DNA from 4 places in the Rhodopseudomonas palustris HaA2 genome. Region 2 is predicted to be linked to each of the others. Evidence: riboswitches for the same ligand, from Rfam matches in the RefSeq annotation. Region 2 holds a riboswitch; each other region holds the start of a gene.

Region 1 (4,006 bases), 1.7 Mb from region 2:
TTCGCCGCATATCCGCAGCACGCTTATCTGGTGCGACTGGTCGATCCGCCGCGTGCGGCGCTGCCGTTTCCACAGGTCGAAATCGTGATCGCGCGCGGGCCGTTCGACCGCGCCAGTGATCGCGCACTGCTCGAAGCGCATCGCAGCGAGATGGTCGTCGCCAAGAATGCCGGTGGGGATGCAGCGGTAGCCAAGATCGAGGCGGCGCGCGATCTCGGGCTGCCGGTGGTGATGGTCCGGCGTCCGATTGTGCCGGCGCGGCTCGCGGTCGCCACGGTCGCCGAGGTGATGGCGTGGCTCGGTCATGACGGCGCCTTCAGCGAGCGTGGCGTATAGACATAGCTGCCGCCGTCGGCGCGGGGGATGAGCCGCGTCTGCGACGATCCGATCATCACCACGGTGCGCATGTCCGCACGGCTCGGAAGCGCATCGCCGAGCGGCACGACGTCGATGCGCTGGTGAGGCTCGCTGACGGCGGTGGCGAAGATCACCGGCACCGACGCCGGATGGATGCCGCGCAACAGTTCGAAGGCGCGGTCGAGCTGCCATTGCCGCGCTTTCGAGATCGGATTGTACAGCGCGATCACGAAGTCGGCTTCGGCCGCCGCGCGCAGCCGCTTCTCGACGGTCTCCCACGGCTTGAGATTGTCAGACAGGTTGATCGCGCAGAAATCATGGCCGAGCGGCGCGCCGATCCGCGCTGCGGCGGCGAACATCGCGCTGATGCCGGGCAGCACGCGGATGTCGAGGTCGCGCCACGCCGGGTCGCCGGCCTCGATCGCCTCGAACAGCGCCGCCGCCATCGCGAATACGCCGGGGTCGCCGGAGGACACGATCACCACATGCCGCCCCTCGCTCGCGAGCCGAAGCGCGAACGAGGCGCGATCGATCTCCTCGCGATTGTCGGAAGCGTGCCGGCGGACATCGTTGCGCGCTGCGACGCGGGCGACATAGGGCGCGTAGCCGACCAGATCGGTCGCGGCGTCCAGCGCCGCGGTTACTTCGGGTGTGATCAGCTCCTGAGCACCTGGGCCAAGACCTGCGACGACGACCGATCCGGTCATGGCCGTCGTCCCTGTCCATGGACGAGGATCATCGAGAAGTACGGCGCCGCATCGTCCGGCTTGTCGGCGAGGCGCATCACCGTCTCGCCGGCCATCGCGCCGCGCTCGACATAGACGGCGCGATCGAGCAGCCCGGCGGCTTCGAGCGAACGCCGGACCTTGGGAAGATTGCGGCCGAGCTTCATGATGACGAAGGCGTCGCCGGTCTTCAGCGCTTCGGCGAGCCGTGTCGCATTCAGTGTCGCGGGCACGACGCACAGCACGTCGTCGCCATAGGTGATTGGCGTCCCGCTCGCCGTCCAGCACGCCGCCATGCCGGAGATGCCGGGCACCACGACCACCGGCACATCGCCGAGCAGCCGATGATAGAGGTGCATGAACGAGCCGTAGAGAAACGGATCGCCTTCGCACAGCACGACCACGTCGCGGCCTTGCGCGACATGCGCCGACAGCCGCGCGACGCAGTCCTCGTAGAAGCTGCGCAGCGTCGAAGCGTAAGCGGGATCGTCGAGCGGGATTTCGGTGGTCACCGGATAGTCGAGCGGCTCCTCGACGACGCCGTCGGCGAGCAGGCCTTCGACGATGGTGCGGGCGTGGCCGGCGCGCCCGGCCTTCCTGAAGTAAGCGACGACCTTGGCGGCGCCGACCAGCCGTGCAGCACGGACGCTCATCAGGTCCGGATCGCCGGGGCCCACGCCGACGCCATAGACGGTCGGGCGGGTCATTCGACTTCGCTCGCCAGCGCGTTGATCGCCGCCGCCGTCATCGCGCTGCCGCCGCGACGGCCGCGGACGATGACGCAGGGTGCGGGGGCCGCCTCGAGCAACGCCTCTTTGGATTCCGCCGCGCCGACGAAACCGACCGGGATGCCGACGATCGCAGCGGGGCGCGGTGCGCCGGGTTCGCCGAGGATTTCCAGCAGCCGGAACAGTGCGGTCGGCGCATTGCCGATCGCCACCACGGCGCCGTCGAGCCGCTCGCGCCACAATTCGAGCGCCGCGGCGGAGCGCGTGGTGCCGAGCTGCGCGGCGAGGGCCGGGACGCGCGGATCGCCGAGCGTACAGATCACCTCGTTGTCGGCCGGCAGTCGCTTGCGGGTGACGCCGTTGGCGACCATCTGCGCGTCGCACAGGATCGGCGCGCCCGCCTGCAGGGCCGCGCGGCCCGCCGCGACGAAACCGGAGGTGAAGACGATGTCGGCCGCAACCTCGACCATGCCGCTGGCGTGAATGATCCGCACCGCGACGATCTCCTCGTCGCGGTCGAAGCGATCGAGCTGCGCCTCGGCGCGGATGATCGCGAAGGACTGCCGATAGATCGCGTCGCCATTGGTTTCGTAGGTGTAGCTCATCGCACCGCCTCGCGGATCGGCTCGGCGGTCGGCTGTGCCGGCTGGTCGAGCCAGGGCGCGATGGTGAGGCCGGCGGCGAGCGACAATTGCGTCAGCACCGCGCGCGCGGCGGCGTCGTCACGGCCTCGGCAGAGCGTGGCCAGCCGGCGCAGCGTCGACCGCGGCAGATTGGAGAGTCCGGCGAGCCGCGGATCGACGTCGTCGGTCTCCGCGACGATGGCGAGGGCGATCCGCTGCTCGCGCGCGAGCGCCGCCAGGGTTTCGACGCCGTCGCGCCAATCGTCGAGGCCGTGCGGCAGCTGGATCATCACGCCGCGCGCCGACGCCACAGCCGTGCGCAACGACTGATCGAGCGACAGCCGGGCGGCGTTGGCGAGGTGCAGTTGCGGCAGCTTGCAGCCGGCATGGTGCCAGACGCGCGCGTAGCGGGCGAGGGCCGCGTCCGAGAACGACAGCACGATGAGTTCGGCGGGCAAAGGCGGGGCTTCGGACGCATCGAGGGCGTCGGGCCCATCGGAGCGAACAATCGAGAGCGGCATCGTGCCCAATCCGTCGGTTGACCATCGCGCATGGCGATGATGCGAAACCGGCGAACGGACCTGCACTCCGAACGGCCGAACTTCACCCCGGATCATCCCGCCCGGAATGGCGTCAATCAGCAGGCGACGGCAGGTCTCCTGGCTCACGGGTCACGGCCAACGCAGCCTTCCCAGGCGTCTGCCCAGTGGCGTGTTGCGATGGCTCGCCGTTCACAGTTGCGGGAGCAGCTTCGGCACCGCCATCATCCGCGTCTGGATGATGACTTCCGATATTCCCTCTTCGTCCCGTCCGCAGACAGGAACCGTCGGCAGCGCGATGTTTGGTCCGAAAACACAGACGTGTCAATCGAGCTTGCGTCGCGCAGAAGCCCGCCGGGATGCCATAAAATCAGCGCGCGCTTGCGTTGGATCAAGACGGCTTCGCCCCGTTGCGGCAGCGCCGTCCCGTTGCGATCGCGTCAGCCGCGATCGGGTTTGCGCCTCGCGACCGCCGCGGCCTTCTCGGCGGCGGCGCGCAGCAGGGCGGCGGCCCGGAACGGGGCGTGGACGGCCTTCGAGAATGGCAGCACGAGGAACAGCCCGAACACCAGCCCGAGATGGCCGGCCAGCAGCAGCCCCATTGCCGGCGTGTCGCGAAGCGCCAGCACGGCGAGCCCGCTGAGGGTGACGAGCCCGAGCAGCACCAGGAAGGCGACGTTGAGTGCGACTTCGGTGCGGTCGGCGGGCTCGGAATCGGCGCGATATTCGATCCACAGCAGCCCGCCGATTCCCGCCAGCATCACGACGCCGCCGACGAGGCCGAGCAGCACCGGCAGGCTGGTGAGCGGATAGGGCGCGGCGACGCCGAAGCCGTGATGATAGATCGCCGCGGTGACGGTCGACAGCAAGGTGCCGGCGAAGCCCGCGACCATCACATGGTGAAACAGCCGGCGGCGCTGCGAGGTGCGCTCGCCGATGTCGTTGCAGCCCGGCCCGCCGCCGCCGAGATGGCGCAGCGTGACGATGTCGCGCAACGCCGGCGCCAGCGCGCGGAGCAGCGCGCCGCGCGGCAC
Region 2 (4,006 bases):
AAGGTGGCCACGCAGAACAGCTCGAACGAGCCGTACAGGATCGCCAGCGCGCCGAGCAGGCCGGTGAACGCGCCGCAGCCGGCGCCGATCATGAAGGAGACGCGGCGGCCATAGCGCCGCGCGATCGCGCCGGTCGGCAGCGTGCCGGCGGCGAGGCCGACCACATACATCGAGATCGGCACGGTCGCGAGCGCCACGCTGGGCGCGAGCTGCGCGCCGATGATCGAGCCGGTGGCGAAGATCACCGCCGCATTGGCGCCGGTCAGCGCCTGCGCCGCCGCCAGCCGCATCACGTTCGAGCGTGCGCGCGCATCGTCAGCGAATCCATCGATCGCGGTCGCGTCAACCATTGGTCGTTTCGCCCTTCACCCGGTTCGTGTGCGGCCGGGCCGCAGGATCGCGCCGCATCATAGGCCGCAGCGGCCCGCGATCAACTGCCGCGGCCGGACCTAACCTATGCGAAGCATTCAGGTTTCGCCGCTTCGGGAGAAGCACAGGATGAGATTGTTGGCCGGCATCTCGACGATTTCGGCCAGAGACAGGCCGCCCCCTGCCGCGAGCTGCTGCAATTCGTCGACGTCGCGCACGCCCCATTCGGCATTGGCAGCGCGCAGGCTGGTGTCGAACACCGCATTGCTGATCGCGGTATGGTGGCCGTCGCGCTTGAACGGCCCATACAGGATCAAGCGCCCGTCCGGCCGCAGCGTGCGCGCGGCGCCGGCGAACAGCCCCTCCGCGACCGGCCACGGCGCGATGTGCACGACATTCGCGCAAAACACCGCCGCCAGCGGCCCCGGACCGCGCCCGTCGGTCATCTCCGCGCACCAGGCCGGATCGGACAGATCGATCCGCAGCGGCGGCCGCACATTGTCGAGCCCCGCGTAAGCGCGCCAGGCGGCAATGCTGATCAGATGCTGCGGATGACAATCGCTCGGCCACCAGACGATCCCGGGATGCGCGCGGGCGAATGCGATGACGTGCTGGCCGGTGCCGCTGCCGGCCTCGAGCACGTCGCCCGTTGTTCCGTGCAGCAGCCGGCCCAGCACCTCGCAGATCGCCTGCTGGTTGCGATGAAAGGCGGCGGCGTCGAGCCGGCCGTCGGGCTCGACCGGCCGACCGTCCTTGCCGAACTCGACCACATAGTCAGCCATCCGCCCCGCTCCTCGTTGATCTGACGCAAGCCGCGTTGTCACTTCCAAGCCACATAGCGAAACAAAGCGGCGGCGACAAACCAAGCCGGCCCGCAACGCCGCCAAGGGCGAATTGACTTTGCGCATTCTGACACTTTTAGTTGTAGGCGACGGTTCCTCTCCGGAGGATCAAAAGGGAATGCGGTGCGGGTGCCTTCGGAAACCCAACTCCGCAGCTGTTCCCGCAACTGTAAGCGGTTCGACTTTCGTCGGAATGCCACTGGGAAACTCGGTCCTGGGAAGGCGACGGAAGGTAACCCCGCGAGCCAGGAGACCTGCCGTCATCCGTGGTCACACGCGAGAGTGCCGGTCGGGAATTGCAGGCATTGGCTTCATCGGATGCGCAGGCATGTCGATGAAACCTCGTTCGCTGTGACGTGCCACAAACGTCGACCGAGGTTCATCCATGCCGTCTCGTTCCGATGCCGATTGCCGGCATCATTCCGCGCGCTGCCGCGCGCTGCTGACATCCACCATTCTGGCGTCCAGTCTGTTCGCGAGCGTCGCGCCGGCGTCGGCGCAGGACAATACGCTGCCCGCCATCAACGTCACCGCGACCCGCAGCTACGAGGGCATCGTCGGCACTTCGAGCACGGTGATCACCGCCGACGACATCGCGCATTCGCCGGCGCAGACCGTGCAGGAGATCATCGCGCAGACGCCCGGCGTGCAGACCAGGACGCTGTATGGCGGCGTCAACGGCACCGGCTCGTCGATCGATCTGCGCGGCTTCGGCGCCACCGCGACCTCGAACACACTGTTCCTGGTCAACGGCCGCCGCCTCAACGACCTCGATCTGCAGGGCGTCGACCTGTCGAGCATCCCGCTGCAATCGATCGAGCGCATCGAGATCACCCGCGGCAGCAGCGGCGCGGTGCTGTACGGCGACAATGCGGTCGGCGGCGTCATCAATATCGTCACCAAGACCGGCGCCGGCGGACCGCCCGCGACGTTCCGGGCCGAAGGCGGCTTCGGCTCGTTCAACCAGCGGCTGGCATCGATTTCCGCGGCGTACAATTCCGGGCCGTGGTCGACCTCGGTGTTCGCCAACGGCGTGCGCTCCAACGGCTATCGCGCCAACAACGCGCTGGAACAGAACAACGCGATCGGCGAGCTGCGCTATGCCACGCCGGATCTCAGCGCCTTCGTCAACGTCTCCGGCGACAATCAGCATCTCGGCCTGCCCGGTTCCCGGATCGTGGATCCCTCGATCGGCGTCAACCAGCTCCAGACCGATCGCCGCGGCACCAACACGCCGTTCGATTTCGGCGACAAGCAGGGCGCCAACATCACCGCCGGCTTCACCAAATCGCTGTGGGACGGCGCCGAATTGATCGTCGACGGCGGCGTCCGCGACAAGCGGCAGCAGGCCGGCTATTTCGGCAATGTGCCGCTGTCGAGCTTCAGCGCGAGCTGGTTCGACGCACATCTGCAGACCTGGTCGATCACGCCGCGGCTGAGCATCACCCATGCGATGTTCGGCCTGCCGTCGAAAATCCTGACCGGTCTCGACTATTACGACGCGACCTATGATTCCGACCGCGGCCAGTATCGCAGCACGCCGCCGGTGCACGTCTACAACCTGTCGCAGAAGACGCTGGCCGGCTATTGGCAGCAGACCGTCGGCATCCTGCCGACCACCGACCTGTCCTATGGCGGCCGGCTGCAGAGCGTCAAAGTCGAGGCCAGCGATCGGCTGAACCCGCTGGCGCCGGGCTATTTCGGCGAAGCGCAGGCGCTGCCGCTGAGCAGCACCGAAACCCAGCACGCGCTGCATATCGGCCTCGACCATCGCTTCAACGACGTGTTCAGCGTGTTCGCCCGCGCCGCGCGCGCGTTCCGCACCCCGAATGTCGACGAGCGGGTCTCGTCGGGACCGTCCTACGACGCGTTCTTCAATCCGATTCCGGGCAACTTCGCGCTGAAGACCCAGACCTCGGTCGATTTCGAAGCCGGCTTCCGCGTCAAATCGGGGCCGTTCGAGATGCAGACCAGCGCCTACAACATGAATCTCAACAACGAGCTTCATTACGACCCGGTCAATTTCTACAACACCAATCTCGACCCGACCCGGCGCTATGGCGGCGAGACCAGCGCCTCGTTCCGCGTCAGCGATACGCTGCTGCTGCGCGGCGGCGGCGCCTATACCCGCGCGACGTTTCGCGAGGGCCCGTTCTCCGGCAACGACGTGCCGCTGGTGTCGCGCTATACGGCGAATGCCGGCGTGACCTGGAACGTCTGGCAGAAATACGTCGTGTTCGATGCGACCGCCCGCTACTGGAGCAGCCGCTATATGGACAGCGACGAGAACAACCTGCAGACCAAGATCCCGGCGAACGGCACGGTCGATGTCAAGCTGAGCGGCGCCTACGAGCATTTCTTCTGGTCGGCCAGCGTGATCAATCTGTTCAACTCGCAATATTACGATTACGCGGTGGCGAGCAGTTTCACGCCGGGACGCTACGGCGCCTATCCGCTGCCGGGACGAACCTATCTCGTCAAGGCCGGCGTGACGTTCTGACACGACATCACGCTTCATCACATCGTGCATGACAGGCCCCGGCAGCAAAGGCTGTTCCGGGGCCTTTTTCGTGCTACACCCCGCCCTTCCCAATCCACGACCTTTCCATTCCAAGACAATCAACGACTGGACGAATGACGAACGACGACAATTCCCGCACCGCCGCACGCGCCGGCGCACAGGAGACCGCCAACGCACTGGCCGAGCGCGAAGCCGCGGCCAAGGCGGCGCGCGACAACATGGCCCGGCTGCGCGCGCTGCGACTGGCCCGCGAGGCCGCCGAACCGCAGCGCAG
Region 3 (4,006 bases), 150 kb from region 2:
CATTGTGCAATTCAGGACGATCCAGTGGTGGATCAGGCGACCGCCTGCTTCGACTTCTCGGCGCGCTTGCGCTCGTTGGCGTCGAGATGGCGCTTGCGCAGGCGGATCGATTTCGGCGTGATCTCGACCAGCTCGTCTTCCTCGATATAGGCCAGCGCCTTTTCCAGCGTCATCCGGATCGGCGGGGTGAGGCGGACCGCCTCGTCCTTCGAGGTGGTGCGGATGTTGGTGAGCTGCTTGCCCTTGAGCACGTTGATCTCGAGATCGTTGTCGCGGGTGTGCTCGCCGACGATCATGCCCTTGTAGACCTTCCAGCCGGGCTCGATCATCATCGGGCCGCGGTCTTCCAGCTTGAACATCGCGTAGGCGACCGCCTCGCCCTGATCGTTGGAGATCAGCACGCCGTTGCGGCGGCCCTGGATCTCGCCGCGATACGGCAGGTAGTTGTGGAACAGCCGGTTCATGATCGCCGTGCCCTTGGTGTCGGTCATCAGTTCGCCCTGATAGCCGATCAGGCCGCGGGTCGGCGCGTAGAACACCAGCCGCAGACGATTGCCGCCGGACGGGCGCATCTCGATCATCTCGGCCTTGCGCTCGCTCATCTTCTGCACGACGACGCCGGAGAATTCCTCGTCGACGTCGACCACGACTTCCTCGATCGGCTCTAGCAATTGGCCGTCTTCGTCGCGGGTCAGGACGACGCGCGGACGCGACACGCTGAGTTCGAAACCCTCGCGGCGCATGTTCTCGATCAGGATCGCGAGCTGCAATTCGCCGCGGCCCGACACTTCCATCGCGTCCTTGTCGGCGGCCTCGACGACGCGCAGCGCGACGTTGCCTTCGGCTTCGCGCAGCAGGCGGTCGCGGATCAGGCGGCTGGTGACCTTGTCGCCTTCGGTGCCGGCGAGCGGCGAGTTGTTGACGATGAACGACATCGACACGGTCGGCGGATCGATCGGCTGGGCCTGGATCGGGGTGTCGACCGACGGGTCGCAGAAGGTGTCGGCGACGGTGCCCTTGGTGAGGCCCGCGATGGCGACGATGTCGCCGGCTTCGGCGATGTCGAGCGGCACGCGCTCGAGGCCGCGGAAAGCGAGGATCTTGGTGATGCGGCCGGTCTCGACCAGCTTGCCGTCACGCGACAGCACCTTGACGCTCTGGTTCGGCTTGACCGAGCCCGACGCGATCCGGCCGGTGATGATGCGGCCGAGATAGGGGTTGGCTTCGAGGATGGTGCCGAGCAGACGGAACGGGCCTTCTTCCACCGCCGGCGGCGGGACGTGCTTGAGCACGAGTTCGAACAGCGGCCGCATGCCGTCCTCGTGGCTGCCGTCGGGCTTGTCCGACATCCAGCCGTTCTTGCCCGAGCCGTACAGGATCGGGAAGTCGAGCTGATCGTCGGTGGCGTCCAGTGCGGCGAACAGGTCGAAGACTTCGTTGACGACTTCGGTGACGCGGGCGTCGGAGCGGTCGACCTTGTTGATCGCGACGATCGGCTTGAGGCCGAGCTTCAGCGCCTTGCCGACCACGAATTTGGTCTGCGGCATCGGGCCTTCGGCGGCGTCGACCAGCACGATCACGCCGTCGACCATCGACAGGATGCGTTCGACCTCGCCGCCGAAATCGGCGTGGCCGGGGGTGTCGACGATATTGATGTGCGTGTCGTCCCACACCACCGAGGTGCACTTGGCCAGAATGGTGATGCCGCGCTCGCGCTCGAGATCGTTGGAGTCCATCGCCCGTTCGACCTGGCGCTGGTTGTCGCGATAGGTGCCGGACTGCTGCAGCAGCTTGTCGACGAGGGTGGTCTTGCCGTGGTCGACGTGTGCGATAATGGCGATGTTACGAAGGGTCATGGGTTCTCTGTCGGGTCCTGCGGGCCGGGTGCCGGTTCAGCGCGATCGCAGACAAGCCACGGAGGGCGCCTTCATGGCGCGCCGCAATCTGCCTGTGCCTGAAACGCGCGGGGCAATTCCAAAAAACAGGCCCGGCCGAATGAGGGCCGGGCACTTGCACGCGTTGCGACGCAATATAACCAAAAATCGCGAAAAAACAATGACGATCGGGGATTTGTTGTTTTCATCAGCTGCGTCCGGGGGTTGCGCGGACTGAGGCCGGCGCGCCGTTTCGCATGGCGGGCCCGGACGGTCAGCAGTCTCGTATTACCGTCCACGTGTCCGAAGCTTGGCGGTCGAAACGAACCGGCCAATCTCAGACGGGAAGGCTTGCGGACAGTATATGTAATGTTATAACGTTGCGTATACGGAACTTCTCGTCTCGCAGTCAGGGTCCCGCCATCCCGCGACGCGGTCGGCGGACCTCCGAGCCCGGTCGGACTAGCGGACGGGAAAACAACGGGCGGGTTCGTTGACAGCATTCGGAGAGCTCCAGTACGGTCGCGCCCGACGGTTCCCGCAAGGGATCAATAGGGAATGCGGTGAGGGTCGCGCGCGATCCGATTCCGCGGCTGCCCCCGCAACTGTGAGCGGCGAGCCTTTCGCCACACGCCACTGGGCCTCGTGCCTGGGAAGGCGGCGAAAGGCACGGACCCGCGAGCCAGGAGACCTGCCGTCGTTCGTGGTCACACGCGAGCGCATCGGGCGGGGTGTCCTGGTGAGTGTCGAACTGCGGCCGTCCGGCTGCGGCAAGGCCTTGGCTTGCGGTGACGTGCCACGTTAACCGCGAGTCCCTCGATGTCTCCCTCTCCGACTGCTTCCGGGCGCAACCGTCGCCTGCTGTCCTCCGTCGCCCTGACGGCTCTGCTGTGGCCCGCTGCCGGCCACGCCCAATCCGCGCCGCGCGGCCTCGACCCGATCGTGGTCGAAGGCCAGACCGCGCGGCCGTCCAAGCCGCGCGCGGCTTCGTCCGCGGCCGGCTCGTCGCGGACGCGCCGGGCCTCGGCGCCCGCGTCACGCCCGCCTGCCGCGCCTGCTGCCGCGCCGTCAGCCGCCGTCGCAGCCGTGCCGACCTTCAATCTCGGCACGATGGCATCGACCGCCAGCCGCCTCGGATTGACGCCGCTGCAGACCCCCGCCTCCGTCGACATCATCACCGCACAGACCATCGCCGAGCGCGGCCAGCGCGATGTGCTCGACGCGGTCACTCAGAACGCCACAGGCATCACGGCAACACCGGAGCCGGGCAATGGCGGCGTGGTGTTCTCGACCCGCGGTTTCAGCGGCACCGGTTCGGTGATGACCCTGTATGACGGCACCCGCCTGTATGTCGGCGCCGGCACCGTGACCTTCCCGTTCGACACCTGGTCGGCCGAGCGCATCGAGGTGCTACGCGGCCCCGCCTCGGTGATGTACGGCGAAGGCGCGATCGGCGGCGCCATCAACGTGATCACCAAGCAGCCGCTCGACGTGCAGCGCAACCAGGCCGAAGTGTCGCTCGACACCAATCTGACGCGACGGATCGCGGTCGACTCCGGTGGTCCGATCAACAAGGATGTCTCCTATCGCATCACCGCCACCGGCAACATGTCCGACGGTTGGGTCGATCGCGACAAGACTTCGAACATCGCCGTCTCGGCCGCCGTCAAGGTGAAGCAGACCGACCACCTGACCTGGACCCTGTCCACCGCCTATGGCGACCGCCACCCGTCGCTGTATTACGGCACGCCGCTGGTCAATGGCCGGCTCGACGAATCGCTGCGTTTCAAGAACTACAACGTCGGCGACAGCAGCATCCGCTATCAGGACAGCTGGACGCAGTTGAAGTCCGAGTGGCAGGTGACCGACAGCATCACCGTCCGCAACGCGCTGTACTATCTGAACAGCCGCAGGCACTGGAAGAGCGCGGAGGAATACGCCTTCAACCCGACCACCCGCCAGGTCGACCGCAGCACTTATCTGGAGATCTTCCACGACCAGCAGCAGATTGGCGACCGCATGGATGCGACGGTGCGCGGCCATCTGTTCGGACTGGAAAACACCTTTGTCGCCGGGTTCGACGTCAACCGCATCAACTTCAAGCACACCAATAATTCGCCCTACGGCGGAAC
Region 4 (4,006 bases), 860 kb from region 2:
CACCACGATCACCAGCGTGCCGGCATCGGCCGCCTGCCGCAGCGTCCGCATCACGTCGAGCTGATAGCGCGGATCGAGCGACGCAGTCGGCTCGTCCGCCAGCACCACCGGCGCCTCGACGGCGAGGACGCGCGCCAGCGCGACGCGGCTGCGCTCGCCGCCGGAGAGTTCGGTGACGTTGCGATCGGCGAACGGCTCGGTTTCGGTGATCCGCATCGCCCGCGCGACCGCCTCGGCGTCGCGCGGCGACAACCGCGCCGGATCGGTGGCGCCGTGCGGAAACCGGCCGAGCGCGACCACGTCGCGCGCCGGCAGCGGCCAATGCACCAGATGGCCCTGCGGCAGATAGCCGAAGCGGCGCGCCCGTTCTCGCAATGGCAGCGCCGCCAGCGCGTCGCCGCCGATCGTCACCTCGCCGCTCGCCGCGATCAGTCCGGCCAGCGCGCGCAGCAGCGTGGTCTTGCCCGCGCCGTTCGGCCCGACCAAAGCGACCAGATGGCCGCGCGCGAGATCCAGCGAGACGCCGTGCAGCACCTGCCGGCCGGACAGCGCGACGCCGAGGTTTCGCGCGGCGAGGAAGCCGTGTCCGCTCATGCGACGCCTCCGCCCAGCGCGCGGCGCTCGCGCATGATCAGATACAGGAAGAACGGCACGCCGATGATCGAGGTCAGCACGCCGACCTTGATGTCGGTGGTCGACGGAATGATCCGCACCGCGATGTCGGCGGCGAGCAGCAGCGCGGCGCCGGCGAGCGCGCTCGGGATCAACAAGCGCGCCGGATCGTGGCCGATCAGCGGCCGCACCAGATGCGGCGCCACCAGGCCGATGAAGCCGATCGTGCCCGACACCGACACCGCGCCGCCGACGCCGAGCGCCGTGCCGGCGATCACGATCAGCCGCAGGCGCGCGACGTCGACGCCGAGACTCTGCGCGGTTTCCTCGCCGAGGCTGAGCGCCCGGAACGCGGCGCGCTGGCTGAACAGCAGCGCGGCGCCTACGACGATGAAGGGCAGCGCCAATGCGACGTGGCGGAAGCTGCGGTCCTCCAGCGAGCCGAGCAGCCAGAACGCGATTTCGAGGCTGGCGAACGGATTGTTCGACAAATTCATCACCAGCGCGGTCGCCGCACCGGCGAGGCTCGAGATCGCCAGTCCCGCGAGGATCAGCAGCAGCAGGCTGGCGCTGCGGCCGGCGACCGTGAGCAGCACGAACACCGAGACGAACGCCATGGTGATGCCGGCGACCGGCAACGCATAGGAGCGGACATCGGCCCAGCCCAGCGCAATGATCAGCACGGCGCCGAACGCCGCCGATTGCGGCGCGCCGAACAGCGACGGCGACGCCAGCGGATTGCGCAGCAGGCCCTGCAGCGCCGCGCCGGACAGGCCGAGAATGCCGCCGATCGCCAGCGCCAGGATGGCGCGCGGGAGGCGAATCTGCTGCACGATGATCTGCTGCACCTCGCCGCCACGGCCGATCAGCGCATCGATCACGGCGAGCGGCGACAGCTTCACCGGGCCGACGCCGAGCGAGCCGAGCGCGAGCAGGCCGACCACGATCATGAGCGCGGCCGTGACCGCCGCCGCGCGTGACGCGGGATTTGGACGCATCGTCATATGGCGGTCATTTCTGCACGACGGGCGCGCGTTCGTCGAGCCGGTGATAGCCATTGGCGCGGTAGATGATGGTCGAGACGATCCAGCTCGCGACGAACAGGCCGACGATGCCGTAGCCGAGCACGCCGAGATTCTCGTTGAGCTCGGAGATCCACTCCCAGAACGCGCCTTCGAGATGCAGCCGCCCGCCCAGCAGCCCGAGCGTCTCGATGCCGCCGATCACGATCGCGACCAGCACCGAGACCGAGGTGATGGTCATGTTGTAGTACAGCTTGCGCACCGGGTTGCGATACGCCCAGCCATAGGCGCCGAGCATCAGCACGCCGTCGAGCGTGTCGACCAGCGTCATGCCGGCGGCGAACAGCGCCGGAAACACCAGGATCGACCAGTGCGAGATCGACCCCGAGGCGTTGGCGGCGAGGCCGAACAGGCTGATCTCGCTGGCGGTCTCGAAGCCGAGCGCGAACAACAGCCCGATCGGATACAGATGCCAGCTCTTGGACACGAAGCGGAACAGCGGCCGGAACAGCCGCGCCAGCCAGCCGCGCTGCTGCAGCAGCGCGTCGATGTCGGCGTCGTGAACCACTTCGCCGGCACGAACTTTCTTGAACGCGCGATAGACACCGCTCAGCACCACCAGATTCGCGATCGCGATCGCGAACAGGAACAGCGCGGAGGCCGAGGTGCCGATCACGCCGCCGATCTCGCGATAGCCGGAGAACCGCTCGGTCAGCGAATTGGCCGCCAGCGCGATCGCCAGCGACGCCACCAGCACCACGGTGGAATGGCCGAGCGCGAAGAAGAAGCCGACCGCGACCGGCCGCTTGCCCTCCTGCATCAGCTTGCGGGTGACGTTGTCGATCGCCGCGATGTGATCGGCGTCGAGCGCGTGGCGCAGGCCGAGGCTGTAGGCGAGGACCGCGGTGCCGATCAGCACCGGCTGCCCGGCGAAGGCGGTCAGCGCCCAGGCCCAGGCGGCGATGTTGGCGATCACCAGCCCGCCGAGCAGGGCGACGAGCCGAAATCGAAATCCATCGGAAGCGGGCGAAACGGCGGTGGTGGGAGGAGGAATATCGCGGGCAATGGTCTCGGACATCGGGGTCCCCGAACGGTGAGCAGTTTCCTGTCACCCATGCGGCGGACCGCCCCAGCCGCGCGCACCGCACGCTGGAAGATGACGTGGCTCAGGCCGGTCTCCTGGCTCGCGGGTCGTCGCAATCCCTCGCCTTCCCGCGCCCGATCGGCGCAGTGGCATGATGAAGGATCGCTCGCCGCCTACAGTTGCGGGCGCAGCGCCGGCTTGGGGCACCGCCTGAGGCGCCCGGACCGGCTTCCCTGTGCCGGGAGACTCCCGGCACACCTGAACGGTTCGATAGGAGGGCGACGCACCTGCTTTGTCAATCGCCGCCTTGGTCGGGAGCGGTGCGCTTTACGCCGGCGTGCTGAGCTTGAGCCCGATCATGCCGGCAACGATCATCGTCAGGCACAGCATACGAACCGCGGTCGCCGGCTCGCCATACACGGCCATGCCGACCACGATGCTGCCGGCGGCGCCGATCCCGGTCCACACCGCATAGGCGGTGCCGAACGGCAGCGACTTCAGGGCAATGCTCATCAGGCCGAAGCTCGCGAGGATCGCCACCAGCGTGCCGAGCGCCGGCCAGAATCTGGTGAAGCCGTCGGAGTGCTTCAGGCCCACCGCCCAGACGATCTCCATGAGGCCCGCGGCAAGCAGCGCGAGCCATCCGCTCATGGCGAGCGGCGCCGCGACGGCAGCGTCAGCACAGCGGCCTGCGCGTAGCCGCGATAGGGCCGGTCGAATGTCAGCCCGGCGCCGATGCGCGCCGCGATCTGCATCAGCGTCGCTTCGAGCTCGTCGCGCGGGGTGACGTCGAACAGCGCCAGCCAACGGCGCAGCGCGCGGCGAACGAAGACCGGCAGACCGCTCTGGTCGCCGAAATCCACGATGTGCAATTGCCCGCCCGGCTTCAGGCTGGCGATCGCCCGCTCGATCACCGCGGTCCAGTCCGGGATCATCGACAGGCTGTAGGAGATCATCACCCGGTCGAACCCGATCGGCTGGCCGAACACCGCCTGCGCGGTGAAGTTGGTCGCGTCGCCATGGGCGACCTTCGCCGAACCGCTCAGCCCGGCGCGCTCGATCCCGCTGATCGCCGAGGTCAGCATCTCGGTCGACACGTCGAATCCATAGAAGCGCGCATTCGGGTACCGGGTCGCAGCCTCGATCAGATTGCGGCCGGTGCCGCAGCCGATTTCCAGCACGTTGTCGCCGGCGGCGGGGGCCAGTGCGGCGATCAGTTCGTCACGACCAAGAAGATAGTACCGGCGCGTGGCATCATAGATGTGCCGCTGATAGCGATACATCCGGT

What was found. A riboswitch is a leader RNA that binds a small molecule or an ion and turns the genes downstream of it on or off. The one in region 2 is predicted to bind cobalamin.
Region 1: linked by a shared signal. The riboswitch ahead of RPB_RS24655 (hypothetical protein) and the one ahead of RPB_RS23565 (TonB-dependent receptor) in region 2 are both predicted to bind cobalamin.
Region 3: linked by a shared signal. The riboswitch ahead of RPB_RS00510 (TonB-dependent receptor) and the one ahead of RPB_RS23565 (TonB-dependent receptor) in region 2 are both predicted to bind cobalamin.
Region 4: linked by a shared signal. The riboswitch ahead of RPB_RS03720 (HoxN/HupN/NixA family nickel/cobalt transporter) and the one ahead of RPB_RS23565 (TonB-dependent receptor) in region 2 are both predicted to bind cobalamin.

The regions. Positions count from the first base shown of each region.
Region 1 covers NC_007778.1:3,634,902-3,638,907, reverse strand. Annotated here, with positions in the region: gene RPB_RS16035 (cobalt-precorrin-6A reductase) at 1-336, shown strand, start outside; gene cobJ (precorrin-3B C(17)-methyltransferase) at 303-1,064, opposite strand; gene RPB_RS16025 (precorrin-2 C(20)-methyltransferase) at 1,061-1,789, opposite strand; gene RPB_RS16020 (precorrin-8X methylmutase) at 1,786-2,415, opposite strand; gene RPB_RS24655 (hypothetical protein) at 2,412-2,954, opposite strand; cobalamin riboswitch at 3,066-3,276, opposite strand; gene tcuB (tricarballylate utilization 4Fe-4S protein TcuB) at 3,413-4,006, opposite strand, start outside.
Region 2 covers NC_007778.1:5,293,597-5,297,602, forward strand. Annotated here, with positions in the region: gene RPB_RS23555 (MFS transporter) at 1-350, opposite strand, end outside; gene RPB_RS23560 (DUF938 domain-containing protein) at 468-1,151, opposite strand; cobalamin riboswitch at 1,285-1,487, shown strand; gene RPB_RS23565 (TonB-dependent receptor) at 1,597-3,711, shown strand; gene RPB_RS23570 (hypothetical protein) at 3,846-4,006, shown strand, end outside.
Region 3 covers NC_007778.1:110,865-114,870, reverse strand. Annotated here, with positions in the region: gene typA (translational GTPase TypA) at 33-1,856, opposite strand; cobalamin riboswitch at 2,390-2,587, shown strand; gene RPB_RS00510 (TonB-dependent receptor) at 2,694-4,006, shown strand, end outside.
Region 4 covers NC_007778.1:819,684-823,689, reverse strand. Annotated here, with positions in the region: gene RPB_RS03730 (ABC transporter ATP-binding protein) at 1-594, opposite strand, end outside; gene RPB_RS03725 (FecCD family ABC transporter permease) at 591-1,616, opposite strand; gene RPB_RS03720 (HoxN/HupN/NixA family nickel/cobalt transporter) at 1,624-2,712, opposite strand; cobalamin riboswitch at 2,787-2,995, opposite strand; gene RPB_RS03715 (DMT family transporter) at 3,046-3,369, opposite strand; gene RPB_RS03710 (class I SAM-dependent methyltransferase) at 3,366-4,006, opposite strand, start outside.